Regions from separate parts of the Paenibacillus sp. FSL R10-2748 genome, predicted to be linked through region 3. Evidence: riboswitches for the same ligand, from Rfam matches in the RefSeq annotation. Region 3 holds a riboswitch; each other region holds the start of a gene.

Region 1 (10,711 bases), on a different contig from region 3:
TCCGTACCCTCAGGCAGTCTAAGGGCAAACTCATTAAAGGTTGGTGCGTTAAACGAGGCAGTTATGCCCTTCAAGCTCAGCAATTGCTCTAAAGCATAACGGCTTTTATGCAAATTTAGCTCGGCTACTTCCTTGATCCCCTGTCTACCCATGACAGACAAGTATACAGATGCAGATAAAGCTAGCAACGCTTGGTTGGAGCAAATGTTAGAGGTGGCCTTTTCGCGGCGGATATGCTGTTCCCGCGCTTGCAAGGTCAGCACGAAGCCGCGTTTACCGTTGCGGTCTGTGGTCTGACCCACAATACGGCCAGGGATACGGCGCATATGTGCCTGAGAAACGGCAAAGTATCCACAGGTCGGACCGCCGAGAGAAGAGGAGATGCCAAGTGGCTGTGCGTCTCCTACCACAATATCCGCGCCCTGTTTGCCGGGTGTTTCCAGCAAGCCAAGTGCTAGTGGATTGGCACTGACGACCAAAAGACCTTTGTGCGCATGGATGAGGTCAGCCATCGGCTTCAGGTTTTCCACGGCTCCGAAAAAGTTGGGGCTTTGGACCAAAACAGCCGCGGTCTGTTCCGATACGGCTGCCGCTAGCGCATCAGCATCCGTTACGCCGTCCGAACAGCCGATCTCCACGATGTCCAAATCCAATCCGCGTGCATAGGCTGCCAATACCTGACGTGCCTCCGGATGGACGGACCTTGATACGATAAGCTGTTTACGGCGGGTAGCTGCGGCGGACAGTGAGCCCGCTTCCGCCAGTGCAGTCGCTCCGTCGTACATGCTGGCATTAGCTACAGCCATGCCCGTCAATTCGCAAATATACGACTGAAACTCGAAAATGGCTTGTAGCTCGCCTTGGCTTACTTCCGGCTGATAGGGGGTGTAGGCTGTATAGAATTCCGAGCGTGAAGTGATGTGCTGGATGACGGACGGAATATGATGATCATAAATTCCTGCGCCAAGGAAGCTGGCATGTGTGTCTGTATTGGCGTTGTGTCCGGCCAGCTCGGCCAAGTGGCGGGTTAAGGCTTTCTCATCGAGTCGAGAAGAGAGAGGCAGTTCCCCTTGATATCGAATGGCCTCTGGAATGTCACTGAATAAATCATCAATAGATGATACACCCACCACACGCAGCATTTCGGTTTGATCCTGTTCAGTCATAGGGAGATAACGATGCTGCTTCATAGGTTCTGACTCCTTTCGAAAAGCAAGATTTTAGATCGTAAATTAGCTAATAAAAAAGTGTGTGAGATGAAAAACCCAGAAGTTCATATCTGACATATTTGCTTTATAGAAATAAAAAGAGTTTAAGATCAGCGCGGGCGTTTATAAAAGGGTGCTGCCACCACCTCGGCACGCAGGCGTTTGCCACGAATCTCAACCTCCAACGGTGTGGAGAGGGCGCTAAAACGACTGTCCACCAAGGCGAGGCCCAGATTACGCTTCAAGGTGGGCGACTGAGTCCCCGTTGTGACCTCACCAATGTGTTGTCCTTCTGCGAATACCGGGTAATGGGCGCGTGGGATACCGCGATCAATCATTTCCAGCCCGATCAATTTGCGAGGAATCCCTTGCTCTTTCTGACGTTGCAGTGCTTCTCTACCGATAAAATCTCCTTTATTCAGCTTGACGAAGAAACCTAGACCAGCTTCGAGTGGTGAAATCGTGGCAGATAACTCCTGACCATATAGCGGCAACCGTGCCTCAAAGCGTAGGGTATCCCGAGCACCAAGTCCAGCGGGAATCAGCCCATACGACTCACCGGAACGAAGCAAACCCTCCCATACGGCTGGTGCTTCCGCAGCAGGTATATAAAATTCAAAACCGTCTTCGCCCGTATATCCGGTTCGTGAGACCAGTGCTTTTGCTCCGAACAATGGCACATTCTCATGGAAGCGGAAAGATGCCAGATTCGTAATGTCCGTATCTGCCACGGCTGCGGCAATACGTGCTGCCTCCGGTCCTTGCAACGCTAGCAATGCTATCGCATCAGACACATTCTCCATGTGAACGGATGCAGGCATATGGCGCATTAGCCAATCCCAATCCTTATCGATGTTGGATGCGTTCACAACGAGCATGTAGCGTTCCGGTCCTTTGCAGTAAACAAGTAGGTCGTCTACTACCCCTCCATCGGGGTAACACAGGAGTGAATATTGTGCCTGACCTGGTTCCAACTGGCTGACATCATTCGTGGTCACCTTTTGCAGAAAAGCTTCGGCTTCTTTGCCTTCAACCAAAAATTCGCCCATATGCGATACATCGAATAAACCCGCACGTTGCCGGACGGCCTCATGCTCCTTTTGAATGCCGCTAAACTGAACCGGGAGCTCCCAGCCGCCAAAGTCAATACAACGAACCCCAGACTGCGTCCCGTAGGACGAATATAGCGGTGTTTTTCGCAAATTAGTCATTATTCCACTCCTATCCGGTGTGATCGGCTAAACAAAAAAGACAGGCCGAAAAAAACGTATAGACGGCAGTCTACACTCTTTTTTTCAGCTCTGTCCTTGATACCAGAAAGTTACCCCGGTATGTACCGGGTTTCCCCTTGGGTGATCCGCTCCAATAGCGAATGCTCTCCAGAGATGCGTCCGGCAGAGGTCCTTTTGCCTGAGAGATTCACCTGCAATGCAGGTTTACTCCTTCGGCGCTACCTTCGGGATCAACGGTATATTACCTGGCTTTGCAGATAACAACTTGATCCGATTCGCGTGCACTTATGTCTCACAAGCGGCAACAGCTATGCGAATCTTTTTGGCAGTCTCTCCCTCCGCGTTCATCCGCGTTTGCAGTTGTCGGGGTGTTTCCCAAAGCATTTGCTATAACCCATTAATACGCAAATTCATTCAAAATGTCAATAAAAATGTCATCAAAAACAATAGAAAAAACATTTAATATATAAATAAGGATATGTAAGCGTTTGTTATAAGCTATCATATTTTTATATAGTACGCTATATGAGGTGATATGAAGTATTTTTGTTAGTATTATTGACATGAGTGTTCTTGTTGTCATAATCTTAACCTGTCTAGTACAGTGAGCAAAAGCGATTTTATTCATATGGAAGTGAGGGGAACAGAATGGGTGAAGTAAAGCAGCAACTTTGGTATACAGACGAACATGAGTGGGTTCAGCGGACAGAGAATGGAACGGTACGAATTGGTATTACAGACTTTGCACAGCATCAACTGGGTGATATTGTTTTTGTAGAATTACCTGAGGCGGGAGCAACGATTGAGCAGGGAGCGGAGATCGGTACGATTGAATCGGTGAAGACAGTATCCGACCTTTTTGCTCCGGTGACGGGAACCATACTAAAAGTGAATGAAACGCTGGAAAGTACACCTGAGCTAGTGAATGAATCTCCCTATGAAAAAGGTTGGATGATCGAAGTAGAGATGGATAAAGATGTGGAGGAAGCCTTGGGCAAGCTACTGTCTGCGGATCAGTATGAGCAGTTGATTTCCGATGAGCAATAATGGAGCATTGTAGTATGGAGTAAGAGGGTTATTTGTCTGCTCGATTTTTGTATAAAATAGTCGCTATGATTTGACGTAGCGGCTATTTTTTTGTCTTTTTGCAAACGTAATTACGTGTTTTATTCTGATTTAGAGGGTTGTCCCCATATAAGAATCATACATAATCCAGCACGGTTTTTCGACTAATTTCTATAGCTACAGGTCATATTAAGAAGAATTATGCAGGTATAATACCTTCCCGGATAATTTAAATTTAAATGTTGTCATCAACGTTCATGACGAAAGTACGTTTTCATTTCGTTGATGAAGATAGCGCTGTCATTTAGTATGAATTTTAAGAAAAGGTAGTGATGCTTACCTACAAGGAGGATTTGAATATGAGTACATTGGACGCAAAGCCAAGTTCAAAAGGAGGCACTCGTGTCGCCGTACAGCGTTTTGGCCGTTTTCTTAGCGGTATGGTTATGCCCAATATGGGAGCCTTTATTGCGTGGGGGCTGATTACGGCACTCTTTATTCCGACCGGATGGTTCCCGAATGAAGGTTTTGCACAATTGGTTGACCCGATGAAAAATTATTTGTTGCCGTTACTGATCGGTTATACAGGGGGCACGATGATTCACGGACAGCGTGGAGGTGTGATTGGTGCCATTATGACGATGGGTGTCATAGTGGGAGCCGATATCCCGATGTTCCTGGGCGCGATGGTAGCTGGTCCGCTGGCTGCGTGGATATTGAAGAAGTTCGACAAGGCCATTGAAGGCAAAGTCAGATCAGGCTTTGAAATGCTGGTCAATAACTTTTCGGCCGGAATTATCGGTGCCATTCTAGCGCTGCTTGCCCATGTGGCGATTGGCCCGATTGTACAAATGATCAGTCAAGTGTTGTCGGCAGGGGTACAGTTCCTCGTGAACGCAGGGCTATTGCCGCTTGTCAACCTCATTATTGAGCCCGGAAAAGTATTATTTTTAAACAACGCGCTGAATCACGGAGTATTGAGTCCGATTGCGTTAGAGGAAGCTGCAAGAACAGGAAAATCCGTACTGTTTATGCTGGAATCCAACCCTGGGCCGGGGCTCGGTATTTTGCTAGCCTACTGCCTGTTCGGCAAAGGCTCTGCGAAGTCATCGGCTCCTGGAGCGGTCATCATTCATTTTTTCGGCGGGATTCATGAAATTTATTTCCCTTATATTTTGATGAAGCCGATTTTGATTCTTGCTGCTATAGCTGGGGGCGTTGTGGGAACCTTCTGTTTTATGTTGACAGGTGCCGGACTGGTTGCTGCTCCTTCACCGGGCAGCATCATTGCCTATTTTCTAATGACGCCAAAAGGCGGATATTTGCCAATGCTGAGCGGGGTGATCGCTGCTGCGGTCGTATCCTTTGCTGTTGCCGCAGTGTTACTCAAGACTAGTAAGCAAAAAGAAGAGGGGCTGGAGGAAGCTGCATCCCGCCTGAAAGATATGAAAAATCAAAGCAAGAGTGCAAGTGCTAACGCCACTGTAATGGAAGATAACCACGAATCTGAACGTGCTGCTGAGATTGCCGCAGCTCGAACGCTCAAGGATAAATCCGAAGTGAATAAGATCGTCTTTTCCTGTGATGCAGGTATGGGCTCAAGCGCTATGGGCGCCTCGATTTTACGCAAAAAAATGAAGCAGGCGGGTGTAGGCGTAACAGTTACGAATACGGCAATCAGTGAAATTCCACAGGATGCGGATATTGTCATTACGCAAAAAACGTTGACAGACCGGGCTAAAACAGTAGCCCCGAATGCTGAGCACATTTCCATTGACAATTTTCTGAAGAGCCCTGAATACGAAGCGCTGGTTGAACGTCTGAAATCCGATTCTTAATCCCCGTCGTAGTCAGGCGGACTGTATGCAGTGTACGTCTCCTGCTGGAGGGATGAGCTTGGGAAGGAACGGTATGCGCTTATGAATATTACGAAACGACAACGTGACATCGTGGAATATCTTCTGGAGCAGTCCAAAGAGGTTACAGCCGGGGAAATTGCCACGAAGATCAATGTCAGCACAAGGACGGTTCATCGGGAACTGGGCGCAGTCGAGCATTGGCTGGCTGCTCATGAGGTGAAGCTGGAGAAAAAGTCAGGGATTGGTATCTGTATAGATGCTGACCCAGCTCAGCTTGTATGCCTGCGAAGGCAATTGCTGCATACAAAGTCAGACGAATATTCGGCTGAGGAGAGAAAGATCGTGGTTCTCTGCATGCTGCTGGATACACAGGAGCCGATCAAGCTGCTGGCGCTGGCTTCAGACTTGAAAGTCACGGTAACTACGGTCAGTCATGATCTGGACGAATTACAAGGCTGGATTGGGGAACGGGGGCTCGTGCTTGTCCGCAGACGGGGGTACGGCGTCGAGATTACAGGACGGGAGACAGACAAAAGACGGGCGATTTCCGAGCTGGCTCTCGAATATTTGGATGAATCCGATCTGTTTTCAGCCCGGGAAGAACTTCGTTCTGTGACCCGTGTCGCCGACAAGTTGCTGGAGATGATTGGCAGAGATAACCTGCTGATTGTGGAAAAGGCCCTCTGGCAGCCCCATGAAAAATGGTTGGAAAACATGGTGGAAAGCAAATACATGGAGCTGCTGATTCAAATTTGCGTTTCGCTGGTACGTCTGCGACTCGGGTATGTTATAGATCCTCTTCTCTCGTATTTAAAAACAGATTCAGATGAAAATATCATGCTTCGCACAGCTATGGTGGAACGCATATGCACGGAGTTGTCAGAGGCGCTGGATATTGAATTTCCAGAGCCGGAACGATCTTATCTCAGGCTGCTATTTCGTGATGCCGAGGATCACTCTACCCGACTACTGCCGTTGGATGATCTCGTACTGTTGGAGTCGGTTCATGAGTTGATTCGTCGTGTGGAGGAAGAGACAGGCACGCCATTGGAAGAGGACCGTGTTCTGCGTGAAGGACTGATTGCCCATATGGCCCCGGTGTTCAAACGTTTGAAGGAAGGCAGGTCGATTCGTAACCCCCTCCTTCAGCAAATCCGCAAGGATTACAGCAGCTTATTCGACTCAGTGAAAAAGGCTGCGGCGGGCATGACAGAAATGAAAGTGCCAGATGAAGAGATCGGATTTCTCGTCATGCATTTTGGCGCTTCGCTGGAGCGGCTACGACAATTGCGGCGGGAGGTGCGGGCCATCGTAGTCTGCACGAGCGGCATTGGATCATCCAGACTTTTGGCAACAAGGCTCGCCAAAGAGCTCCCACAGATCAATATTGTGGATAGGGCTTCATGGTACGAGGCGGCGCGGATTCCCAAGGAGGATTATGATCTGATCATTTCGACAGTAGAGCTACCGCTTGAACCAGATCGGTATCTTAAGATCAGCCCGTTGCTGACGCAGGAGGAGAGTGATCGCCTGCGTCAATTCATCCAGCATATTACACTCAATCATTCCAATGACCATCAGCAGGAACAGGCTGTTCAGCCTGGTCAGAATATAGAGTGGCTTACCGGTCTGCGGAAAAGTCTTGAGGAAATTGTACACATTGTACAGCAATTTCAAGTGTATCCGCTGGAAAATCAGGGGATGGATATGGCGGCGACCGTAGAGGCTATATGCATGTTGGAGGCGGGGCGGGGGAATGTTACAGAGCCTTCTGCGGTTGCTGCACAGCTCATGGAAAGAGAGCGCCAAGGTAGTCAGGTGATCTCTGATACCTCCATTGCTTTAGTTCATACGCGCAGCCACTATATTCGCAAGCCTTCGCTTACCTTGTATAAGCTGGCAGAGCCGCTGTTGGCGGATACAGGCGAACAGGTAGAATGCGTGCTACTCATGTTGGGACCTCGTGAGCTGCCGAGAGAAAGCTTGGAGGTATTGAGCGAGATTAGTGCATTACTCTTGCAGGAAGACATGGTTACGCTACTGGAACACGGTAGCAGGGATCATATTGTCAATTATATATCGAGTGAACTAGCTGAATTTTTCCACAGTAAATTAGGGACAGGGAGGAACCTACCGTGAGTATTATGACGATAGACAAAGTAAAAATGAACGCAACCGCCAAAGACAAATATGAGGCGATTCGTATGGCTGGACAAATCCTGCTGGATGCAAGACATATTTCAAGTGAGTACATTGACAAGATGCTGGAACGCGAGGAGATCGTGTCCACCTATATCGGGAACGGGCTGGCTATTCCACATGGCACCAAGGAATCCAAGATACTTATTCAATCCACAGGCATCTCCATCGTTCAGTTTCCGCAAGGCATAGATTTTGGGGAAGAAAAAGCATACATGGTAATCGGCATTGCAGCACAAGGCGGCGATCATATGGAGATTTTGACGAGTATAGCTGTGGTGTGTGCGGAGGAAGAAAATATGGATAAACTTCGCAACGCGGTGACCCCACAGGAAATTATAGATCTGTTCGAAAGTGAGATGGAGCTATGAGAGCCGTCCACTTTGGAGCAGGAAATATCGGTCGCGGCTTTATCGGATTGATTCTGTCGCGTGCAGGCTATGAGGTTGTCTTTTCAGATGTCAACGACACCCTTGTATCCGAGTTACGTCGTCGTAAACAATACACCGTAGAGTTAGCCAATGATACAAAGGATACGGAGCTGGTCACGAATGTGACGGCGATTGACGGCAAGGATGCATCCGCTGTAGCGGATGCGGTAGACCATGCTGATCTGGTAACGACCGCGGTAGGGGTTAGCATCCTCAGGCATATTGCAGCAGGTATTGCCGAGGGAATAGCGAGGCGGGTGGAGCGAGGGGCAGGCCCGCTGCATGTGATTGCTTGCGAAAATGCAATCGGAGGCAGCGCCCAACTGAAAGAGCATGTTTTTGCGCTACTGGATGAGGCGACTCGTGCCAAGGCAGAGGCTTCGGTATATTTCCCCAATGCTGCTGTAGACCGGATTGTGCCGATCCAACACCACGAGGACCCGTTACATGTGCAGGTAGAGCCTTTTTACGAGTGGGTGGTGGATCGTTCACAAATGGCACCTGAGCATGAAGAAATCGAAGGCATCCTGTACGTGCAGGATCTAGAGCCTTACATTGAACGAAAGCTGTTCACGGTGAATACGGGGCATTGCGTGGCAGCCTATCTTGGTTATACCGCAGGTTATGCTACCATCCAGGAGGCCATGAAGGATAGCAAGGTGGTGGATTCGATACAAGGGTCACTGGAGGAGACAGGAGCAGTGCTTGTGAAGCGCTTCGGTTTGGATCAAGGGGAGCATAAGAAGTACATCTCTAAAATTTTGGATCGCTTCCGCAACCCTAATCTGACAGACGATGTTACTCGAGTCGGACGTTCACCGTTGCGCAAGCTGTCTCCCAATGATCGTCTTGTACGTCCCGCGCTCCAAGCGCAGGAGTATGGCATCCCGACGGATCATCTGGCGTTAGGAATGGCGGCTGCCTGTAAATTTGATATTACGGAGGACCCCGAGGCAGTCGAGCTTCAGCAGGTGATCCGCAGTGAAGGACTGGGTGTGGCGCTGACGCGTTATACTTCCATAACCGCAGATCACCCGTTACATCGGCAGATATTGGAGCAATATGATATTATAAATTCATAAAACAACGAATTATCAACATCTACTTTCGATAATCCTCTTGAAGATAAAGCATCCACATCAACACTAACGTGTTCTGTAGAGATGTGCTTCAAGAGGATTTTTATATGCGTGATTTACATCACATAACAACCTGCTTAAATTGTTTATATTGATAATGATTATCATTATCTATAAAATGAAATCATTACTATTATAAGTATTAGGGAGGATTATAGTGAAACCGATCTATATTACCTTAGGGTTTTTATTTTTGGCGCTTGGAGTTATTGGTGTAGTGCTACCGTTGCTACCGACTACACCGTTTCTGCTGCTAGCGACCTTTTTCTTTATGCGGGGATCCGAAAGGATTCACCAGTGGTTTTCGAATACCGCTCTGTACCAAAAGCATCTAGAGAGTTTTGTTCAAACAAGGTCGTTGAAGCTGTCTACGAAAATCACCACATTGGGCTTAGCGTCAGCGATGCTGATTACAGGCTTTATTTTCACCCCTAATGTGTGGGGCAAAGCGCTCATCGTCTTGGTCATCCTTTTTAAATATTATTACTTTATATTCCGAATCGGAACAGTGAGAAACGCTGCAGCAGAAATAACGCCTTCATCTTCACTTGCCCCTACTCCGAAAAAAAGGTCTAAAATGGTCGACAGCCGTCTGCTCGGTCTAGTGGAACATTCTCGGAAATATATCGTATTGGGTGTGCTTGTGCAGTGGATCGGTCTTTTGGGGAGTATAGCCGCTGTGTTGTCTATGGCCTTTGTTATGCAGCAGGCATGGGAAGGACAAGTGACTCGCAAGCTGATTCTATCTATGACGGTCATTGTTATTACTGCTATTGCAGTTCGCTGTCTGAGCAATTATGCAGCCAGTATGTTATCCTATCGTGCTTCGGTAAATGCTAAAAAAACGCTGCGCTCGCAAATTTACGGCAAGTTGCTCAAAATGGGACCCGCATATACAGATCATACCTCCACCTCGGGGGTTATACAGGTTGCTGTAGAAGGGGTAGAGCAGCTTGAAACCTATTTCGGTAGATACATGCCTCAGCTATTTTACAGTCTGCTTGCCCCCGTAACGTTATTCATCACCCTCTCTTTTGTCAGCTTCAAAGCAGCCATTATACTATTGATCTGCGTTCCCTTAATTCCAGTGTCGATCATTGTCATTATGAGGATGGCTAAAAAGCTTTTTCGGAAATATTGGGGCAGTTACGTCAATCTGGGCCACAGCTTTTTGGAGAATGTACAAGGTCTGACTACGCTCAAAATGTACGGAACAGACCAGGATAAACATCAGGAAATGAACACAGCAGCTGAGGATTTTAGGAAAATGACGATGAAAGTGCTGACTATGCAGCTTAACTCCGTGGCCATTATGGATCTTATCGCATTTGGTGGTGCCGCTGCGGGTGTACTGGTCGCGGTAAGCGAATATTCTTCAGGCCATATTGGCTTGGCAGGAGCAATCATCATTGTTTTGCTGTCGGCAGAATTTTTCATTCCTCTGCGTCTGCTGGGTTCTTACTTTCATATCGCCATGAACGGAATGGCAGCAAGCGACAAAATATTTCAAATGTTGAGTACTGAGGATCTTATACAAGGACAAGAAAGCATAGAAAACACAGATATTCGACTGGAACA
Region 2 (10,711 bases), on a different contig from region 3:
CTGTTTCGATCAAGACAGATGTCGAAACCTCCAGATATTTGGATTTGAGTGAGGACAAGCTGAGCCTGAATGCCAAGGAATCCAAAAAGCTCAAGCTGACCGCAACGTATGTAACAGGTACGGAAGAAGATATCACAAGTAAGGCAGAGTGGAAGTCCAGCAATGAAGATATCGCTTTTGTCAGTGCGGGAGAAGTCACGGGTTATAAAACAGGTGAGGCTACGATCACCGCTTCTTATGGTGGCAAAACAGTTACAGCTACGGTATCCGTAAATGTACCCGGTGATCTGTCTCTGTCCTCCAAAACGGCAACGATTGATATTGATGAGGACTATACTGCAACTTTGACGGCTACTTATGCGGATGGGCGTAAGGAAGATGTAACACAGGATGCAGAATGGGCTTCAAGCGCGGAAGATATTGCTTCTGTGTCCAAAGGAACGATTACGGGTAAATCCGCTGGTAAAGCGGTTATTACAGCGACCTATAATGGCAAAAAACTGACGATTAACGTACAAGTAGGCCTTGTAGACCGTCTGGAAACAGACTCGCGTGTAATTGCGCTTGGTGCTCAGGAAACGAAGCAGCTGAAAGTAACAGGAGTTAAGAGTGGCGGTACAAAAACAGACGTAACCAAGGACGCCACCTGGACAACTAGCAATGTAAAAGTGGTTGAAGTTAGCGAAGGTTTGATCAAAGCGAATGGTAGCGGTAAGGCAACGGTGACTGCTTCATATGGCAAGCAAAACATTACGTTTACGGTAGAAGTGGACGTAGCGCAAAAAATTGAAGCGGATGCAATCGCGCTATCGCTCAAATCTGGAGATCAAAAAACCATTGCGATTGTGGTTAAATCGAGTGATGGTAAAGAAAAGGACGTTACGACCCAAGCTGAATGGAAAACGTCTAATTATAAGGTAGCCACTGTTAAAAAGGGTCAGGTTACTGCGGTTAGCTACGGTAAAGCTAACATTCAGGCGAAGTTTGGCGGGAAGGTAATCAGCGTACCCGTGGATGTTGATACGCTTAAATACCTGCAAACAGACGAAGTTGCTTTGAATTTGAAGGCAGGACAGCTGGCCAAGGTTACGGCTACAGCCACGTATAAGGATGAGTCGGAGAAGGATGTTTCCAAACCGGCTGTCTGGTCCTCGTCCAGAATTGTTGTTGCGACCGTCAAAGACGGTAACATTAAGGCACAGGGCAAGGGCAAAGCAGTAATTACTGTGAAATATGCAGGTAAAATGACGAAGATACAGGTAACCGTTCAGTAAAAAAGAGAGCAAGCATACGTCCAAGGACGACATGCTTGCTCTTTTTTTAAGGAGGCTACCGCTTATAAATTATGACTTATCCTTCTTGGTCGGTGTGTTGCGTGTAAGTGATTCGGTCAAACGCTTGCCAGTCGGCGTCTGGGCCAAGCCGCCTTTGGCGGTCTCGCGGTGCTTCGACGGCATCGCACTGCCGACTTCAAGCATCACGTCAATGACTTCGTCAGACGGAATAGCGCTGCGCACACCCGCCAAAGCCATATCCGCTGCGGCAAGCGCAGTCACGGCTCCCAGCCCGTTGCGCACGATGCACGGAATCTCCACGAGTCCAGCGACGGGGTCGCAAATCAGGCCGAGCGTGTTCTTAAGAGCGAGGCCCACGGCGTGAACAGCCTGTTCAGGCGTACCACCACGCAGCTCGACCATAGCGCCAGCAGCCATCCCGATAGCTGAACCAATCTCAGCCTGACAGCCTCCCTCCGCGCCAGAAATGAAGGAGTTGTTGGCGATCACGTAGCCAATGGCTCCAGCGGCGAACAGGCCGTTCACCATATGCTCATCATCCCAGCCGAACCGCTCCTGCGCACTGATGAACACACCAGGGATAACCCCACATGAGCCTGCGGTAGGCGTGGCCACAATGCGACCCATGGATGCATTAACCTCCGACACGGAGAGGGCATAAGCCATGGCAAGCGCGGAGGCATCACCGGAGCAGGTTTCCCCTGACCGCAGATACTCGGCTAGGCGCTTGCCGTCACCGCCCGTCAATCCACTGCGGGATACGGTGTCTTGTGTCTGACCGCGATGAACGGCTTCCTTCATGACTTCATAATAATCAGACATTTGGCGAAAGATTTCTTCCTCCGTTGTATTCGTCTCTTGTACCTGCTCTTGAATCATCAAACGGCCAATTGTGGTGGATTCTTCAGCGCATAAAGCGCTGATTTCATGCAGATGGCTAAACCGCATCGGATTCAGCTCCTTTTTTCAAATTAATCATCTTAATTTCATACATATGAGGTAAAGAACGCAGTTCCGCAATCAGTTCAGCTGGAGCAGAACTGTCCGTTTCAATGGCGGTGAGTGCTTCACCATCCCGGCCTTTGCGATCTACGTGCATATAGGCAATGTTAATGTGGGCCGCGCCCAGCGCTGAAGTTATCGCGCCCAATGTACCGGGCTTATCCGAGTGGAGAAGCACCAGCGTAGGCAGCTCCCCGGTCAGATTGACCCGGAATTCGTTAAGCTGCTGGACATGGATGCTGCCGCCGCCGATGGAGGAGCCCAACAGTGTGCGCTGATCCTCGCCCTTCCACAGCTCGAAACGGACAGTGTTCGGATGAGGCGCGGGGAGTCCGCTGACGGCGAATTCCACGGCCATCCCGGCTTGCTCTGCCCATTGCTCGGCATCCGGAATCCGGTGATCGTCCGTATCGTAATTAAGCAGCCCTGCGATGAGCGCCAGGTCTGTACCGTGTCCTTTATACGTGTCGGCAAAGGAGCCGTACAGCGTCATGCGGGCACGGTCAGGCTGCGTCCCGAGCCAGTGCCGGGCAACGCGTGCGAGCCGCACCGCGCCTGCGGTGTGTGAACTGGAAGGTCCGGTCATGGCCGGACCGATAATAGAAAATACATCTTTGAAACGCATGGTGTGGCCCCCTGTATGTTCTAATACCATACTATATGGTATTTCCGCGTCTTTGCGCGGTTATGACGGTTCTTAATGCTGACGCACAATGTGAGCACAAAAAAGGACAGGATAAGGAAGTTTCCCTTATCTCTGTCCTCGTTACCTGAGAGTTTCGTGCGGTGTTCTTACCGCCTTACCCCTTGGGTGGCTTGCGCTCTCTCCAGAGTTGCGTCAGATGACGATACATGGACCTGAGAGATTATCCGTCAGCCGGGTGCTGACGTCTTGCTCCTTCGGTGCCGCCAGAGTGTAGGCTCCCTGGACAGACTCTCCCGTCATCTTCATTCGCGTATACCGTTCTACATGTCTTCCTTAGCGTAATGTATGCCGTGCTCAGTGTCAATCACAGGTTTAATTTTTACATAAACAGGTGCGTTTCCAATAAAAAAGATTAAAATTTACATAATTATGGATGAAACCAGGAAGGAATTAGAAGATTGGCGGCTAATCTGATAAAGGACAAGTATATTTATGGAAATCATAGGAGGGATATTGACGTATGGTAAAAGGCTTGCGATTCACAGGTTCACGCTTAAAAGGGATGTTGCATCTAGCAGCTATCGTATCACTGCTGATTGGGATCTTCGTTCCATTCGGTCAGGTCAAGGCGGAGGGAGCATTGACAGTAGCCGAAGCACTTCAGCGCCAAAGCAGTGGAGGTACGGTGACGGTGGAAGGTTACATCGTCGGACATGCTACCGGATCGAAAACGGCTAACTTTTCTTCCCCGTTCGCGAATGATTTTAACGTACTGATTGCCGATCAGGCAAATGAACGTAATACGTCTAATCTGTTGGATGTACAGCTGACTTCAGCGTACAGAGGGCAATATGGGCTATCAGGCCATCCTGAGCTGATCGGCAGCAAAATTCGTGTGACGGGTACACTCGGCGCCTACAATAATTTTGGTGGAGTGAAAAGTCCAAGCGCTGTTGAACTGGTGAGCGGAAGCGAGCCGGGGGAACCAGGCGAACCTGGCAACCCGGGTCAACCCGGTACTACACTGCCGGATGGAAAAGGCAAAAAGGTGCTGTTCGATAATACGCACGCACAGACCGCTGGTGCAGCAGATTGGGTCATTGAAGGCGCCTTCTCCGACTTTGCCAATGGACTGCGTAATGTAGGCTTTACGGTAGACCAATTGAATCGTCCTATTCCTTTTACTTATGGAGAGCAGGCCATAACATATGACAAGCTGCGCCAATATGATGTGTTCATTATTGGTGAAGCGAATGTTGCCTTTAAGGCATCCGAGCAGGCTGCCCTGCTGCAATACGTGAATAGCGGGGGGAGCGTCTTCTTCATCTCCGATCATTATAATGCGGACCGTAACAAAAACCGTTGGGATTCCTCCGAGGTTATGAATGGTTACCGTCGTGGAGCCTATACTAATCCGGCCAAGGGCATGACTGCAGAAGAAGCTGCATCACCGGCGATGCAAGGATTAACAAGCTCCGATTGGCTGGCGGCCAACTTTGGCGTTCGTTTCCGTTACAATGCGCTGGGTGATGTGAATGCTACCGACATTGTAGCCGCAGATCAATCTTTCGGCATTACCAAGGGTGTGCGCTCGATTGCAATGCATGCAGGATCTACGCTGGCTATTATTGATCCTACCAAGGCTAAAGGCATTGCTTATATCCCTTCAGGCACGAAAAAATGGGGTAATGCGGTAGACCAGGGAGTTTATAACGGCGGGGGCCGTGCGGAAGGACCTTATGCCGCTATCTCCAAGGTAGGTCAAGGCAAGGCAGCGTTCATCGGTGATTCTTCCCCTGTAGAAGATGCTACACCGAAATATGTGCGTGAGGAAAACGGACAGTCGAAGAAGACATATGATGGTTTTAAAGAAGTGGATGATTCCACCTTCCTGGTGCAAACGGTTCAATGGCTTGCATGGAAGCAGGACTACACGAAATTGTCTGATGTGGCAGGTTTGACTCTGGATCAGCCAACGAAGCTTCTACCATTTGAGGAGCCTGCGGCTTCCACAGAACCGCAGCCTGAGCCTTGGTCTGCTCCAGCAGCAGGCTACAAATGGTACGATCCTAGAACGTTCAAGTCTGGCTCCTATGGAGCGGCTTCATAATTATCGCCAGAAGCTCAATGTGAGCTGGTATTAGTTAGTCGTTTGATCCCTGCAGAGGGATCAGGCGACTTTTTTTGTGATGAAAATTAACCTGTGGTTGGTTATTTCATTACATTTTGTGCCAGAAAGGCCGCGCTACTGCTGGATCATTGATTTTTTAAATGATGTTGATAGCATAATCTTAATTGATATATCCATATACTGGTGATAGGATGTATTCAAATTATTCCGACAAAAACGGTATGTAATGTTCATGAGAGGTTTTAAACATCAAACATGGTGAGAATAAGCGGGACAAGACCATGGAGAATGGAGGAAGCGCGCATTGAATACCGGACCCGTGTTGGAAATTAAAGGATTATCCGTATCTTTTCGCATCAATGATCAATATCACCCCGCAGTCGACCATCTGGATCTGACGGTCAACCCCAATGGAGTGCTGGCTGTAGTCGGAGAATCCGGCTGTGGCAAAAGCGCGCTGGCGCTTTCGATCGCACAACTGCATGACATGGAACGCACGCGTGTAGAGGGAGAGGTCCTTTTTAAAGGCACGGACCTGAACCGTCTTTCTTCAGGGCAAATGAATAAAATCCGCGGAGCGGGCATGGGCATGATCTTTCAGGACCCGCTGACAGCACTCAACCCGTTAATGAGCATTGGTAAGCAGATTGAGGAAAATCTTGATTATCATACGTCACTATCTACGAAGCAAAAAAGGGAACGTGTGCTGGAGCTGCTGGAAAGCGTAGATATACCGAATCCTGTGCGTGTGTATGAGCAGTATCCGCATGAACTGTCAGGAGGGATGCGTCAGCGTGTGATGATCGCGATTGCCATAGCTTGCCGACCTTCTCTTATTATCGCAGATGAACCAACTACTGCGCTCGATGTAACGATCCAATTGCAAATTCTCGACTTGCTCAAACAGCTTCAACAGGAGAGTGGGAGCGGAATTATCTTGATTACGCATGATCTTGGTGTTGTGGCAGAAGTAGCCGACCGCGTGGTGGTCATGTATGCCGGAGAAATCGTGGAGAGCGCTGATGTTTTTGAATTATTCAGGCATCCACAGCATCCGTACACGCGTTCTTTGCTTGCTTCCATGCCGGGATCGCATATCAAGGGGGAATCACTGCATGTCATCGGCGGCATTGTTCCCTCATTACAAGATATCCCCCGCAATAGCTGTCGCTTTGCCCCGCGTATTCCCTGGATTCAGCAGGGAGTGCATGAAGACCATCCCCAACTAAATGAAATTTCCCCTGGACATTGGGTCCGTTGTACATGTTACCAGCATTTTCATTTTAAAGACGAGGCAAAGGGGGAAGCTGCTCATGGCACTACTGGAGTTAAATGATTTGAGGGTCCACTATCCGGTGCGCGGTGGTTTCTTCCAGCGTGTTATCGATCAGGTGAAAGCAGTGGATGGCGTGTCGATCAGCATTGAGGCAGGCCAGACATACGGGCTGGTGGGAGAATCCGGCTGTGGAAAAACGACGACAGGCAGGACGATCATCGGTCTAAATAAGCTGACGAGCGGACGGATTCTTTTTAAGGGAAAGGACCTTGCGGCTCTGAGCCGTAACAACCGTCATCCGCTGCGTAGAGACATTCAGATGATTTTTCAGGACCCCTACTCTTCGCTCAACCCGCGCAAGCGCGTATTGGATGTCATTGCTGAACCGCTGCGAAATTTTGAAAGGCTGAGCAGTGAGGAGGAACGGAGGAAAGTACAGACGTTGCTGGAAAAGGTCGGCTTGAACGCCGATGCAGCCTACAAATATCCGCATGAATTTTCCGGGGGGCAACGGCAACGGATCGGGATCGCGCGTGCGCTGACATTAAACCCCAAGCTGATCATTGCTGATGAGCCGGTGTCGGCACTGGACGTTTCCGTGCAGGCACAGGTGCTGAATTTTATGAAGGATGTGCAACGGGAATTTAATTTGACGTATTTGTTCATCAGTCATGATTTGGGTATTATCCGCCATATGTGCGACCAAATCGGTATTATGTATCGAGGCCGTCTAGTGGAGCAGGGGAGCGAGCAAGACATTTATGAGCGTCCACAGCATCTGTATACCCAGCGCCTCATTGCAACCATTCCCAATATTGATCCTACAAAACGGCTGGAAAATGCCCAAAAAAGGCGAATGCTCTTATCCTCCTACAAAACAGAGCTACCCAAATATCTAGACGTGAGTGGAAAGCCGTTTGCACTAAAATCAGTAAGTCCATCCCATCAAGTCGCGCTACCATAAGGGGGGTACAGAAATGTGGAAATTTACACTGCGTCGGCTGCTGGTTATGATCCCTCAACTTTTTGCACTGAGCGTGCTTATATTTTTCCTGGCTAAGGCTATGCCGGGGGATGCACTGACAGGACTTATTACTTCGACACCCAATCTGAATCCGGCCGCACTGGAAGAACAGCGACAAAGACTGGGACTGAATGACCCGGTGTGGGTGCAGTATGGGAACTGGCTCGTCCAGCTTGCTCACGGGGATCTGGGCAAATCTTATGTACATAAAATTAGCGTTACCGATCTGATTGGCAGTCGTCTGGGAAACACGTTCTTTCTGGGCGTAGTAATTCTGGTTCTGACGTATCTGATCGCCATTCCGCTCGGCGTACTCAGCGGTCGTTATCAGCATAGTCTGCTGGACAAAACCGTAGTGGGCTATACCTATCTCAGCTTTGCGACACCTCTATTTATATTCGCGTTGTTGCTGCTGTACGTATTCGGATTCAGGCTCGGCTGGTTTCCAACCAGCGGCAGTGTGGATGTAGGCGTGGAGCCGGGGACATGGTCATATTACGTGAACAAGTCGTATCATCTCATTTTACCGGCGGTTACAGGCGCATTGCTCAGTACAACGGCTACGATTCAGTATTTGCGCAATGAGGTCATTGACACACGACTGAAGGATTTTGTGAAAACAGCGCGTTCCAAAGGGGTGCCCGAAGGTAAAATTTATTCCCGCCATATTTTCAAAAACTCTCTATTGCCGATTGCTGCCTTTTTGGGCTATGACCTGACGGGAGTAATTGCAGGCAACATTTTCCTTGAATCTATTTTCGGTTATCCGGGGTTGGGCCAATTATTTCTCCAGTCCATCACTCAACGGGATTTTTCAGTCGTGAACGCACTGGTCATGGTCTCCGGCTTCTTGGCGCTATTAGGAACCCTTTTATCTGATGTCATCCTAAGCAAAGTTGATCCCCGCATTCGAATCGAATAGCGAACAAGTCTAGAGAAAAGGAGGGATTATGGTGTCTATTCAGGTGGAGGAGGTCTTCACGCCGGAAATCATTCGTAAATCACCATCCAGTTGGTCTGTACTGCGTCGTGAGCTGGTGCGTGACAAAATGGCCTTGGTTTCCATTGGCTTTGTAATTCTGTTTTTGATCTTTATATATGCCTCTGTCCTGTTTGTAAATCAGGATGTTGTCACGACGGTGGATTTGGGCGCGATCCGTGAAGCTCCAGGCTCAGTGCATTGGCTGGGCACAGATCGAGCGGGTAGGGATATTTTCGGCCAGCTGGTCATTGGAGCCCGCAATTCCTTCACGATCGGCTTTACGATTACATTGTTATCTGCCGCTATTGGCTTAACGTTAGGTTTGCTGGCTGGTTTTTATGGGGGGCTGGTCGATAACATCATCATGCGGATCATTGATTTTATTCTGGTGCTTCCGTTTTTGATGTTGGTCATCGTATTTGTCAGCATTGTACCCAAAAGCGGCATAGGGTCCTTTATTTTTATCATGACCGCCTTTTTATGGATTGGAAAAGCACGTCTGATCCGGGCCAAGGTGTTGTCGGAGCGCGAACTGGATTATGTGCAGGCTTCCAAAACCCTTGGCACACCCAATTGGAAAATCATCTGGTTTGGCGTGCTGCCTAATCTTAGCTCGGTCGTGATCGTCAATCTGACCCTCAGCTTAGCGGGAAATATCGGGATTGAGACGGGGCTTTCTTATCTCGGTTTTGGCTTACCGGAATCTACGCCAAGCTTGGGTACACTGGTGAGTTATGCGAATGACCCGGATGTTTTGCAGAATAGTTGGTGGATGTGGTTGCCTGCCTCACTGCTTATTTTGGTGCTAATGTTGGCGATTAACTTTATTGGCCAGGCGCTCAAACGCGCCACGGATGCCAGACAACGATTGGGTTAACCGAAGTTCAAGGATAAGGACAATGACAAGGAGGGATTTACAATGGTTAAACACTGGAAAAAAGGAATTCTGCCTGTTCTATCTGCAATTTTGGTGCTTTCTCTGGCCGCATGCAGCGGTTCGCCTTCCGCTTCGAATGGAGGGAAATCGTCTGACGGTACAGGCGGCACAGGGTCCGACAGCAAGCAGGTGAATGCCACAGCGCTGGAGAAGGCGATCAAGAACGATAAGGCCCCGATTAAGGGTGGCATCATCAATTATGCACTCGTGTCTGATACCCCTTTTGAAGGTATTCTGAATCCTGTATTTTATGAAGGCAATCCTGATTTTGAAGTCTTCCAGTTTTTCTACCCTTCTATGTTTTCGATTGACTCCAATCTAAATATTGACAATAAAGGAGCGGCGACGATTTCCTTTTCCCCAGACAATAAGGCGGTGACTGTAAAAATTGATCCCAAACTGAACTGGACGGATGGTAATCCCGTAACGGCAGAGGACTATGCTTTTTCCTATGAAGTGATCGGTCATAAAGACTACGAAGGTCCGCGTTATGATAGCTTTATGACCAACATTGTGGGCATGGAGGATTATCACGCGGGTAAGGCCAAAACCATTTCTGGCATCAAGGTGCTGAATGAGAAAGAGGTTACCATTCACTTCAAGGAACCTAATCCTTCGGTGAAATCGGGACTTTGGTCTACACCACTGGAGAAAAAGGTATTTCAGAATATCCCCGTGAAAGATATGGCCGGATCTGATCCTGTCCGTAAAAATCCGATTGGCTATGGACCGTTCAAAATTAAATCAATGGTCACAGGTGAATCTGTGGAATTCGTCAAAAATGAAGATTATTTCCACGGTGAGCCCAAGTTGGATGGTCTTCATCTGAAGGTGGTGAACCCGAATGTCATTACCGAGGCGCTGAAAAGTGGAGAAGTCGATTGGGCCAGCTATCCAACCACCCGTTACAATGAGGCCAGCAATCCGAAAAATGTACAGTTTCTCGGTCAGGAGGAATTATCTTATAGCTATGTGGGCTTTAAGATGGGCAAATTCGATCAGGCCAAGAATCTAAATATCATGGACCCGAACGCCAAGCTGGCGAACAAGTCATTGCGTCAGGCCCTCGGCTATGCGCTGAATAATGAGCAGGTCGGCAAGCAGCTCTATCATGGACTTCGGATTCCAGCAACATCCCTGATTCCGCCTGCCTTTAAGGGATATCATGATATAAATGCAAAGGGCATCGCGTATGACCCGGACAAGGCGAAAAAGCTGCTGGACGAGGCAGGCTATGTGGACACCAATGGAGATGGATACCGTGAGGACCCTAAGGGCAAGGAACTGGTTCTCCATTATGCGGCAATGAGCGGAGATGCGACAGCTGAATCGCTGGCAAAGTTTTATTTGCAAAACTGGAAGGATGTCGGACTTCATGTCGAGCTGGTGGACGGTCGTCTGCTTGAGTTCAATTCTTT
Region 3 (10,711 bases):
TAAAGCGTTTCGATCTATATACTGCTGATTTGAAAACGCTCCTGGGATTTATGCAAAATGCTCTAGTCTGAAAGTTAAACGTTAGACCACAACAGTCAACAAGTAATCCTCACGCTTCACTTCAGTTTCCATTGTGTTCAACACATCCAGGTATTGAGCGGAATTTGTTACGATAATCGGCGTAGCCGTAGTATAGCCTGCCGCCTTAATTTGCTCGATATCAAATTCAAGCAACAGTTGTCCTTGCTTAACTATATCGCCTTCCTTGACGCGCTTGTCAAAGAATTGTCCTTTCAGCTTCACTGTATTAACACCCACGTGAATCAGAATTTCTGCTCCGTCATTGGAAGTAATACCGATGGCATGTCCGGTCGGGAATACTGTCGTAATCGTTCCATTGACAGGAGATGTCAGCACACCCTCTGTAGGATCAATTAGGATTCCTTTCCCCATAGCACCTGAAGCAAAAGCAACATCAGAAGATTGTTCCAAAGGCAATACTTTACCTTGCAGTGGGCTTACGAGAATTTCTTTCTCGATTGCCACTTCTTTCTTTACGGGTGCAGCTTCTGTTTTTGCAGTTTCTTCTTTTGGATCATCAAAGCCCAAAATCATAACCAATACAACTGCAAGTACAAAGGCAACGAGCAAACCGATGACTACCCACAAGAATCCAGGTCCGAAATAAGTCGGCAACGCCAGTAGACCCGGTAATGCAAAGGATTGTGCGTGCGCTCCGCCAGAAGCGATAATCGCCCCGCCGATTGCTCCGGAAATACAAGCATAAATGAACGGCTTTTTCAATTTCAAAGTTATTCCATAAATTGTTGGTTCTGTAATCCCAAAAATAGCGGCCAGCGTAGAGGAACCTGCCAAAGCCTTCATCTGAGTGTTCCGGGATTTCAGGAATACCCCCAATGTTGCACCAGCCTGAGAAAGTACGGCTGCTGTAAGCATCGGAAGCATCGTGTCATAGCCCAATGTTGCAATATTCGACAGCATGACCGGAACGAAGCCCCAGTGTACGCCGAAAATAACAAACACTTGCCAGAATGCCCCGGCAACAGCCCCGGCAATTAGTGGGCTTAAATTGTATACCCATGTAAAACCGTTTGCCAAGCCCTGACTGATCAGGTTACCTACTGGACCAAAGGCCAGAAATGTTAACGGAATAACGACCAGGAGCGAAAGCATCGGCACGATAATGTTTTTAACCGATTGATGGATAAAGGAATTGAACCAGCGCTCCACATAGGACTGAACCCAGACCGCGAGAATAATTGGAATGACACTGGAACTGTAATTAATCAGAATGATCGGAATACCTAAAAACGCCAATCTTTCTGGGTTGCTTACCGCCGCTATAACTGCTGGATAGACCAGAGCTCCAGCGATTGCCACCGATACAAAGGTGTTTGTCTTAAATTTACGGGACGATGTAATAGCCAAGAACACAGGTAGAAAATAGAAAACACTGTCGGAAGCTGCACTTAGGATCAGGTACGTACCGCTTTTATCATTAATCCATTGAAAAGATAAAATTAACGCCAGTAGCCCTTTAAGCAAACCTGCCCCGGCAAGAGCACCAAGAATGGGAGAAAAAATGCTGGAAATGATATCGACTGCTTTGCCAAGAAAATTCGTTTTTTCAGAAGATTCTTCTTTTTTGGCATTAGGATTATCTGCATCCTGCAAATTCGTTTCTGCCATCATATGCTCAAACACTTGACCTACATTGTTACCGATGACCACTTGAAACTGGCCGCTGCTTTCCACTACTGTAATGACACCAGGGGTTGCTTCCAGTGCGGCTTTGTCTGCTTTTGTACGATCATTTAATTTAAATCTCAAGCGTGTAGCGCAATGGAATACCGAATTGACATTCTCTTCGCCACCAACGAGGGTCACTATTTTTTTAGATAGTTCTTTATCACTCATGTTCAGAACTCCTTATGGGTTATTCTTGCTACTGATAGGATTTACTGTTTACATCTGTTGCTAAGATGCGCCGGCGTGCACCTTTTTAAACTTGTAAACAAGAAAAACCTAAACTCGTGGTGAAAACTACGCACTCTCCTATAGAGGAACGTCGATTTCACCATCAGTTTAGGTTTTGCCTGCCTTACCAGTCACAATCCATGAACGATGAGGATATGAAGTTGTTAATCTTATATGTTATTACGCTCAGTAACCCGATGAATATGGATAGTTAGATATACGTATTCATCCTTGCTTAAATATTGATCGTATGTTTTTTCCAGATACTCATTGATCTTTTGGGCACAAGCAAAAGCTTCGGTATACGTCTGCTTCACCTGGTTGTACAAAAATTCTTCACCACTGTGAATGACTTCTTTGCGAATCACTCGCATCGCAAAATATTGCAAATGTGTCAAAAATCTCGAATAGCTAAAAGAAGACTCATCCAGCACAATTCCGTAATGATACGTAATAATGTTCAATATATGTTGGACAATCTCGGTCATTTTCAGTGTAGATTTCATTTCGTTACCGTCGATCCGTGCATTCACCATATGCAATGCAATAAATCCTGCTTCATCTTCGCCCAATTTTACTCCGAGCGTATTTTCAATTTTTTGGAGAGCATCCAGTCCAACTGCAAATTCTTTTTTGTAAAAGCGTTTAATTTCATACAGCATCGCGTTTTGGAGTGCCAGTCCTTTTTCTTGCCGTTGTATGGCAAAATGAATATGGTCGGTCAATGTTAAATAAATATTATCGCTTAACTCCGTATCCAGCACTTCCGTTGCATGGGTTACGATTTCATTCACGACCTCCAGATGAGACACTGGAATATCGTTCAGCAGTTCAGTTAGTTTAGCCGTGAACTCGTTTTCATTTAACATGAAAATCTTATCTATTTTATCATCATCGACTTGATCGCCAGCCACCTTTTTGAAGGAAATACCTCTTCCCATCACGATGACCTCTTTGCCTTTATCGTTTTTAGTCAATAGGACGTTGTTATTGAGCACCTTCTCAATAATCATTGAAGTTCCCCCTCCCATCCTTTACCAATAAAAAATGCCTAAGCACAATTCAACACTATTGTTAGCAATAGCACTCAATTGAACTCAGGCATTGCCCGCATCACCGGTCACAATCCTTCGATATAGTGCTATTGTAGCACAAAAAAAAGCGATTTCAACATATTTTATTCTGATTCGACAAAAAATATTTCATATCAAGGCCCTTTTGCCTAATTTGCAAGTAAATCGTTACCTTACGTGGTCGTACGTTCAATGAGGCAGTACTCTAGCGAATGAAGCTCCAGTTGGCGTCCAATCAGCTGAGGGGAAAGCATGAAAAAAGCATTTTGTGCTTGAGCCATGATGGGATTTTGAATCGTTGTAATCCCCATCGTATGCGCCAGCTCCGTGTTATCGAATCCGACAATCGCCAGATCTTCCGGTACGTTCAGCCGTTGTCTGCGTGCTTCGCAGAGAATGCCCACTGCTACATAATCGTTAGCACATAAAATAGCCTCTGGGAATTCTTCCCGACGCTGTAACAAATCCCGTACGACCTGTTCGCCATCACGGATATTATAAATAGAAGAGTGATTCCAGTGTTGCAACACTGGCAGATTGTGCTCACTCATGATCTGTTCGTAGGCTCGTTGTCTGCTATGGGTATTGATGCTGCTCGGACGACCAAAAGCATTGGCTATACGAGTATAGCCTTTTTGTATCAAATGTTTTAGCGCTAACATATATCCTTCATACTGATCCATAGCGACGGAGCGAATATCGGTATGCTCCATTCGTTGCCACGAAACGATCGGGCCATATTTGCAATAGGTACTCAAAAAATCAGTGTCATTCACGCAGGAAATGATGACCAGCGCATCGACTCTTTTTCTTTTTAAATCCTCAAAGGCTTGAAGCTCTTTCTTTTTGTCTTCTCCCGAAGTATAAATAATGGTTTGGAATTCATACTGGCCGGCTACTTCCACAAAGCTGTCCAGAAAAGCGAGAACAATTTCATTAATAGTTGAAGTAATGATACCGATCTGAAGCGTCTGACCCTTGGATAGAGAAATGGCATTCCGATTAGGAACATAATCCAATTCCTGCATGATTTTCAAAATCTTAGTTCTTGTTTCGTGACTGACATGGGGTGACTGATTTAATACTCTGGATACCGTAGCTTTGGAAAAGCCCGCCAGTTTTGCAATTTGATCAAGATTCGACATGGTGCTTCTCCTCACATAAGAAAAAAATACTTGACATGAAACGCGTTACAACGATTAGGATGCTTATGAAGGCATTACGTCTATTTTAAAGCATCTGTCAATCCTTTTCAAAGGAAGAACGGTTACCGTTAGGTATTGATTCACATTTGCAGCACTTGATGGGATTACTTGACCAAAGTAAAAATCTTAAATACGGAAAGAGGTTTTTATACCATGACGAAGACGCTAAAAGGATTTCCGAAAAACTTCTTGTGGGGCGGGGCAACCGCAGCCAACCAATTGGAAGGTGCTTTTGACGTAGATGGAAAAGGATTGTCCAGTGCGGACATGGTTGCCTATGTACCCAAAGCAGAGCGCAAGAACGATCATGCTATGGAGATTTCGTCCGAGCGACTCGAAGACATTTTGGCAGGCAAAGTCAATGCCCGTTTTCCAAAACGTGAAGGTGTGGACTTCTTCCACCACTACAAAGAAGATATTGCATTGTTCGCGGAAATGGGCTTTAAGGTATTTCGTATGTCCATCAACTGGTCGCGGATTTTCCCAAATGGCTATGATGCCGAGCCGAATGAAGCGGGACTGCAATTCTACGACAATGTATTTGATGAGCTGCGCAAATATGGTATTGAACCGCTGGTAACATTGTCACATTATGAGACACCGCTGGGTTTGACTCAGAAGTATAATGGTTGGCTGGGTCGTGAAGTTATACAGCACTACGTAAATTATGCCGAAACTGTGTTCACGCGTTATAAGGATAAAGTAAAATACTGGCTGACCTTTAATGAAATCAATGTAATGACCATGAGTCCGTTTACTGGTGGCGGGGTGGTCATTGACCGCGTAGAAAACAAGCAGCAAGCGATATACCAAGCACTGCATCATCAATTTGTAGCTAGTGCACTGGCGACAAAACGAGGACATGAGATCATCCCGGGCTCTCAAATCGGCTGTATGCTGGCTCGTTTGGAAAGCTACCCACATACGTGTAACCCAGAGGATATACTGAAAGCCCAGCATGAAAATCAGATGAACCTGTTCTTTACGGATGTGCATGCCCGTGGGGAATATTCCAACTACATGAATCGTTATTTTGAAGAAAATAATGTTGTTATACACACAGAACCAGGCGATGCCGAAATTTTAAAAAATAACACGGTCGATTATATCTCATTCAGCTACTACATGACCTTGACCGTATCTGCAGGTCCAGAAGGCGAGAAAGCAGCAGGAAACCTGATTGGCGGCGTGAAAAATCCATATTTACAGTCCTCTGACTGGGGATGGCAAATTGATCCGATCGGTCTGCGTGTTACGCTGAACACGTTATATGACCGCTACCAAAAGCCACTGTTCATCGTGGAAAATGGCCTAGGTGCTTATGATAAGGTAGAGGAAGACGGTTCTGTGCATGACACATATCGTATTGATTACTTGCGTCAGCATATTGTTCAAATGAAGGAAGCAATTGCCGACGGTGTTGATCTGCTTGGTTACACCAGCTGGGGTCCTATCGACCTTGTGAGCATGTCTACTTCCGAAATGTCCAAGCGCTACGGATTTATTTACGTTGATCTGGATGATGACGGTAACGGAACGCTCAAACGCTCCAAAAAGGACTCATTTAACTGGTATAAAAATGTGATAGCAACCAATGGTGAAGAATTGTAATTCCAAATTTTCTCGGGCGGGTATAGCAGAGGACATCCTAAGGATGCAATCTGCTGTACCCGCTTTTTTGATAGACATAATAATAATATTTATTTCAGAGGGCTTCACAAACTTTTCACTTGTAATAAGCTGAAAGTTTTCTGTATAATAAATAAAAATTTCATATGTCTGGTTGATGTTTGCGGGAGATGGAACGAAAGTTCCGACCGAAGGGGCAAAACTCTCAGGTGCTTAGGCTGATTACAGCAACAAGCGGGGACCGTAAACGGACAGAACTCTGGAGAGACCCTTAATTGGGCGCCGAAGGTGCACCGCAGAGAACATCTGCTTAAACTCTCAGGCAAAAGGACAGAGACGCGAATAACCTGTGACAGGGGATGCCCTAGGCTTTTTTATAAGCTATTAGAGGCAGAAACCTGCGCAAGATGGTTGTATTTTTTCGTGCCTTTAACCTCTCCAGGAGTCGAATCAGCGGATTTGACTCTTTTTTGTTTTCTAATATGCTGGAGGAGCGGGTTGAAATGAATTTGGTACATGTGTTAGAAGCGATTAGCAGTTGGATATGGGGGGCGCCTCTCATCATTCTTGTCATGGGAACGGGGTTGTGGCTGACCATACGTTTGAAGATGCTGCAGGTATTCCGCCTGCCCCTGGCGATCAAGCTGATCGGTAAGGCCCCGAATGAAGGCAGCGGGGATGTAAGTAGTTTTGCGGCTTTGAGTACAGCGTTGGCGGCTACAGTTGGCACAGGAAGTATTGTCGGCGTAGCGACAGCCATTAAGCTGGGCGGGCCGGGTGCCTTGTTCTGGATGGTCGTTGCAGCCTTTTTTGGGATGGCGACGAAATATGCGGAAGGTGTACTTGCGGTAAAATACCGGGTGAAGGATCGGAATGGGCAATTTTCCGGCGGCCCGATGTATTATATTGAGAAAGGTCTGGGACGCCGTTTTAAACCGCTGGCGATGCTGTTTGCTTTTTCGGGCATGCTGGTAGCGTTGTTCGGGATTGGAACGTTTCCGCAGGTCAAAGCGATTGTATCTTCGACTGAAAATAGTTTTGGCGTTCCGCCCATTGTAACGGCACTGATTATTGCTATCCTTACAGGACTTGTTACTATTGGAGGACTCAAAAGCATTGCCAAGGTATCGACGAAGGTCGTTCCTTTTAAAACAGGCTTGTACGTACTGATCTGTCTCATCGTACTAATTCGGTTTGCTGACCAACTACCTGCCGCAATTGCGCTGGTGCTCCATTCGGCATTTTCAACTACATCTGCAACGGGCGGATTTGCCGGAGCTACGATTATGCTGGCGATGCGAAGTGGGGTAGCCAGAGGTATTTTTGCCAATGAGGCCGGATTGGGAAGCGCACCGATTGCAGCCGCAGCTGCCAAAACCAAATGGCCTGCGGAGCAAGGGCTAATTTCCATGACAGGCGTGTTTATTGATACGATGGTTATTTGTGTGATGACCGGGTTGACGCTACTGGTTAGTGGTGTGTGGAGCGGGCCTACCGATGCGGGCCTGATGACTCAGCAAGCATTTTCCAGCGCATTCCCGCTGGGGGCAGAACTGCTCACAATCATTCTGATTATGTTTGCGTTCACCACCATGCTCGGCTGGAACTATTACGGGGAACGCTGTGTTGAATATTTGCTTGGGGTCAAGTGGATTAAGCCATACCGCTATCTGTTCATCCTACTGGTTGCCGGGGGCGCGTTCATTAAACTGGATGCGATTTGGCTGCTGGCAGATATCTTTAACGCAATGATGGCTTTCCCGAACCTGATTGCCCTGCTCGGCTTATCAGGAATTGTAGTCGCAGAAACCCGAACCTATATGGATTCTCTGAATTCTAGTAAGAAAAAGGGCATTCTTGCAGGTGCCAGTGTAGGGGCAGCTATCCAAGTAGAAGAAAAAGGACAAACGGTTAATTCATAATTTCCAAAAGGGAGTGCCCTCAGTCATCACAGGCTTGAGGACACTCCCTTTTGAATGTTATAACGATGCGTGCAAAATAGCTGAAATATCTTCTTGGTTCAGCTTTTTATAATTACCGAAGCCTCCGTATTCCATTTCACGGGCTGCAATGTTTGCGACTTTTTCCAATTGCTCATCATTAATATTGTAATCGGCCAGGGTGGAAGGGGCACCGAGACTTGTCCAGAATGCACTCAGGCGATCAATCCCCTCCAAAGCAATTTCCTTATCCGTTTTACCAGTGGTATCTAAATCAAACATGCTGAGCATCAGCCGCTTCATGCGTGCAGCATCCTGATCCACCGTATGTCTCATCCAGTTGGGGAACAGGATCGCCAGACCGCCAGCATGAGGAATATCATATACAGCGGATAATGCATGTTCAATCGTATGCGAAGCCCAGTCCCCGAAGTAGCCCATTTGTAGTGTTCCGTTAAGGGCAATCGTTCCGGCATATAAAATCGTTTCACGATGCTCGTAGTTGTGCAAATCCTCCAGCAGCTTAGGTGCAGTTTCGATCACGGTTTGCAACACGGAAAAGCACATACGATCTTGCAACGGTGTATTTTTAACATTGTGAAAATATTGTTCAAACACATGGCTCATCATATCCACCATGCCATATACCGTCTGATCACGTGGCACAGAGAAGGTGTTTTTTGGGTCCAGAATCGAGAATTTCGGATGCGTTACCGCGCTGCCCCATACGTATTTTTCGTTCGTTTCCCAGTTGGTGATAACAGAATCCGGATTCATTTCTGAACCGGTGGCGGCGAGTGTGAGGATGGTGCCGAATGGCAGAGCCTGGGTCGGCATGTGCTTTTTGTTGATAATATCCCACACATCGCCGTCATATTCAGCCCCTGCTGCGATGGCTTTGGTGCAATCAATAACGCTTCCACCGCCTACAGCAAGTAAGAAGTCGATTTTTTCATTTCGGCAAATGTCGATACCCTTCTTAACGGTGGACAAGCGCGGATTCGGTTCTACGCCGGACAATTCATGAATGTTCAGATGTAGCGGTTCTAACGCGTTTAATACCTGGTCATATAGACCATTTCGTTTGACACTTCCGCCTCCATATACCAGCAAAATGTTTTTGCCGTAATTCAGCAGTTCCTGCTGGAGTTCTTCAATTTGATTGTCTCCAAAAATTAATTTGGTGGGGTTATAATATGTGAATTTGTTCATCTGGTAAGTTTCCCTCAGTTCTTCATTGTTCATGTTCAAATCGTAAATCGCTTAACCTGATTGCCTGTTGGATACCTAACTTCATCATGTAAGCTATTTGAAATGACGATTAACTATTATACATGAAATGAATAAGGGAATTCAAGTAAATCTAATCTTTGACCGCTCCGGCGGCAAGATCGGAAATAAACTGGCGGCTAATGAAAAGAAATAAAATAATAAGTGGCAGTACAGCCAGCAGGGTGCCCGCAATGACCATCGCATAATCCGTATTGTAAATCCCGTTCAATTGTGACAGTGCAATCTGGAGCGTGAATTTACGCTCATCCGTTAAGACGATTAGCGGCCATAAATAATCATTCCAGGCTCCTATAAAGGTAAACGCGCCGAGAAAAGCGAACGCAGGACGTAGAATAGGCAGTGCTACATTCAAGTACAGTCGAAAAAAGCTGCATCCGTCCATCCGGCCCGCATCCAGCAGTTCCTTTGGAATGGATTCTTCCGCATATTGACGAATCCAGAAAATGCCGAAGGCATTTACCATCCCCGGGATGATAAGCGCTTTGAACGTACCTACCCATCCAAAGGAGGCCATCATGACAAAGGAGGGGACAAGCGAAAGTTGTGAAGGGACCATCATCGTAGCTAGCAGAACGATAAATAGCACTTTTTTGCCCGGAAAATCAAACTTGGCGAATGCAAAACCTGCTAGTGAATCGAAAAACAGAACCAATAGGGTAACAGAACCGGCTACAAAAAGGGTATTAAAAAAGGCTCCGGCAAAATTAATCTGTTGTAATACTCTCGTTATGTTATCCAAGAAGTGGCTGCCAAACCACAATTGTGGTGGAAAACGATAGATGTCTGAGGTTGTACGGGTTGCCATGACGATCAGCCAGTAAAATGGAAACATCGACAGGATGATTCCCACCAACAATCCAGCATATAAAACAAAGGATTTTGCGCGTGTCTGCATCATGTTGTGAAGCTCCTTCCCATCGTTATTTTTTACCTTGAACGAGTTTCCAGTTTATGATGGAGAATAGAGCAATGATGAGGAACATGCCCCATCCGACGGCTGCACCATATCCAAAATAGTTGTTAATGAACGACTCGCGATACAGGTATAAAACGATGGTCATGCCACTTGCCCCGGAACCGCCGTCATTACCGACCAGGACCTGTGGCTCGGTGAAGAGCTGCATACCGCCGATGGTGGACGTAATCACCGTAAACAGAATGACTGGGCGTAGCATGGGGATAGTGATGCGGAAAAAAGCTTGCGCTCCGGTTGCCCCGTCTATTTTGGCGGCCTCATACAGCACATGCGGAATACTCTGGAGTCCAGCCAGATAGATGATTGAGTTATAGCCCATCCATCTCCATACGACCATAGAAGAAATGGCGATTTGGATACCCCATGGCACATTCAGCCATTGAACCATGGGTAGCCCCATGAGTTGCAGAAGGTAGTTGAGAAATCCAAAATTGTTGGCAAATAAGGCACCGAATATGATGGCAACAGCTACAATAGACGTCACATTTGGCAGGAAGAATCCGACTCGCCATAAGGTACGCATTTTCACAAAAGGGGCATAAAGCAGAAAGGCAATAATCAGTGCGAAGAATAGCATCGGAATCGTTGCATACACCC

What was found. Region 3 has a riboswitch for glycine ahead of NSS66_RS18485 (alanine/glycine:cation symporter family protein). Riboswitches for the same ligand answer to the same signal wherever they lie in the genome.
Region 1: it holds a riboswitch for glycine, as region 3 does, so the genes downstream of both, gcvT (glycine cleavage system aminomethyltransferase GcvT) here and NSS66_RS18485 (alanine/glycine:cation symporter family protein) in region 3, are expected to answer to the same signal.
Region 2: it holds a riboswitch for glycine, as region 3 does, so the genes downstream of both, sdaAB (L-serine ammonia-lyase, iron-sulfur-dependent subunit beta) here and NSS66_RS18485 (alanine/glycine:cation symporter family protein) in region 3, are expected to answer to the same signal.

What each region holds. Positions count from the first base shown of each region.
Region 1 covers NZ_JBBOTK010000004.1:84,631-95,341, forward strand. The annotation lists gene gcvPA (aminomethyl-transferring glycine dehydrogenase subunit GcvPA) at 1-1,190, opposite strand, end outside; gene gcvT (glycine cleavage system aminomethyltransferase GcvT) at 1,319-2,419, opposite strand; glycine riboswitch at 2,597-2,695, opposite strand; gene gcvH (glycine cleavage system protein GcvH) at 3,089-3,487, shown strand; gene NSS66_RS13490 (PTS mannitol transporter subunit IICB) at 3,865-5,343, shown strand; gene NSS66_RS13495 (BglG family transcription antiterminator) at 5,425-7,503, shown strand; gene NSS66_RS13500 (PTS sugar transporter subunit IIA) at 7,500-7,934, shown strand; gene NSS66_RS13505 (mannitol-1-phosphate 5-dehydrogenase) at 7,931-9,076, shown strand; gene NSS66_RS13510 (DUF454 family protein) at 9,291-10,711, shown strand, end outside.
Region 2 covers NZ_JBBOTK010000005.1:13,547-24,257, forward strand. The annotation lists gene NSS66_RS16170 (Ig-like domain-containing protein) at 1-1,274, shown strand, start outside; gene sdaAA (L-serine ammonia-lyase, iron-sulfur-dependent, subunit alpha) at 1,344-2,243, opposite strand; gene sdaAB (L-serine ammonia-lyase, iron-sulfur-dependent subunit beta) at 2,233-2,922, opposite strand; glycine riboswitch at 3,134-3,249, opposite strand; gene NSS66_RS16185 (DUF6359 domain-containing protein) at 3,464-5,053, shown strand; gene NSS66_RS16190 (ABC transporter ATP-binding protein) at 5,379-6,410, shown strand; gene NSS66_RS16195 (ABC transporter ATP-binding protein) at 6,388-7,314, shown strand; gene opp4B (oligopeptide ABC transporter permease) at 7,328-8,296, shown strand; gene NSS66_RS16205 (ABC transporter permease) at 8,325-9,233, shown strand; gene opp4A (oligopeptide ABC transporter substrate-binding protein) at 9,276-10,711, shown strand, end outside.
Region 3 covers NZ_JBBOTK010000006.1:75,420-86,130, reverse strand. The annotation lists gene NSS66_RS18505 (beta-glucoside-specific PTS transporter subunit IIABC) at 82-1,938, opposite strand; gene licT (BglG family transcription antiterminator LicT) at 2,169-3,011, opposite strand; gene NSS66_RS18495 (LacI family DNA-binding transcriptional regulator) at 3,245-4,216, opposite strand; gene NSS66_RS18490 (glycoside hydrolase family 1 protein) at 4,430-5,887, shown strand; glycine riboswitch at 6,060-6,136, shown strand; glycine riboswitch at 6,155-6,249, shown strand; gene NSS66_RS18485 (alanine/glycine:cation symporter family protein) at 6,409-7,827, shown strand; gene NSS66_RS18480 (iron-containing alcohol dehydrogenase) at 7,885-9,057, opposite strand; gene NSS66_RS18475 (carbohydrate ABC transporter permease) at 9,209-10,036, opposite strand; gene NSS66_RS18470 (carbohydrate ABC transporter permease) at 10,059-10,711, opposite strand, start outside.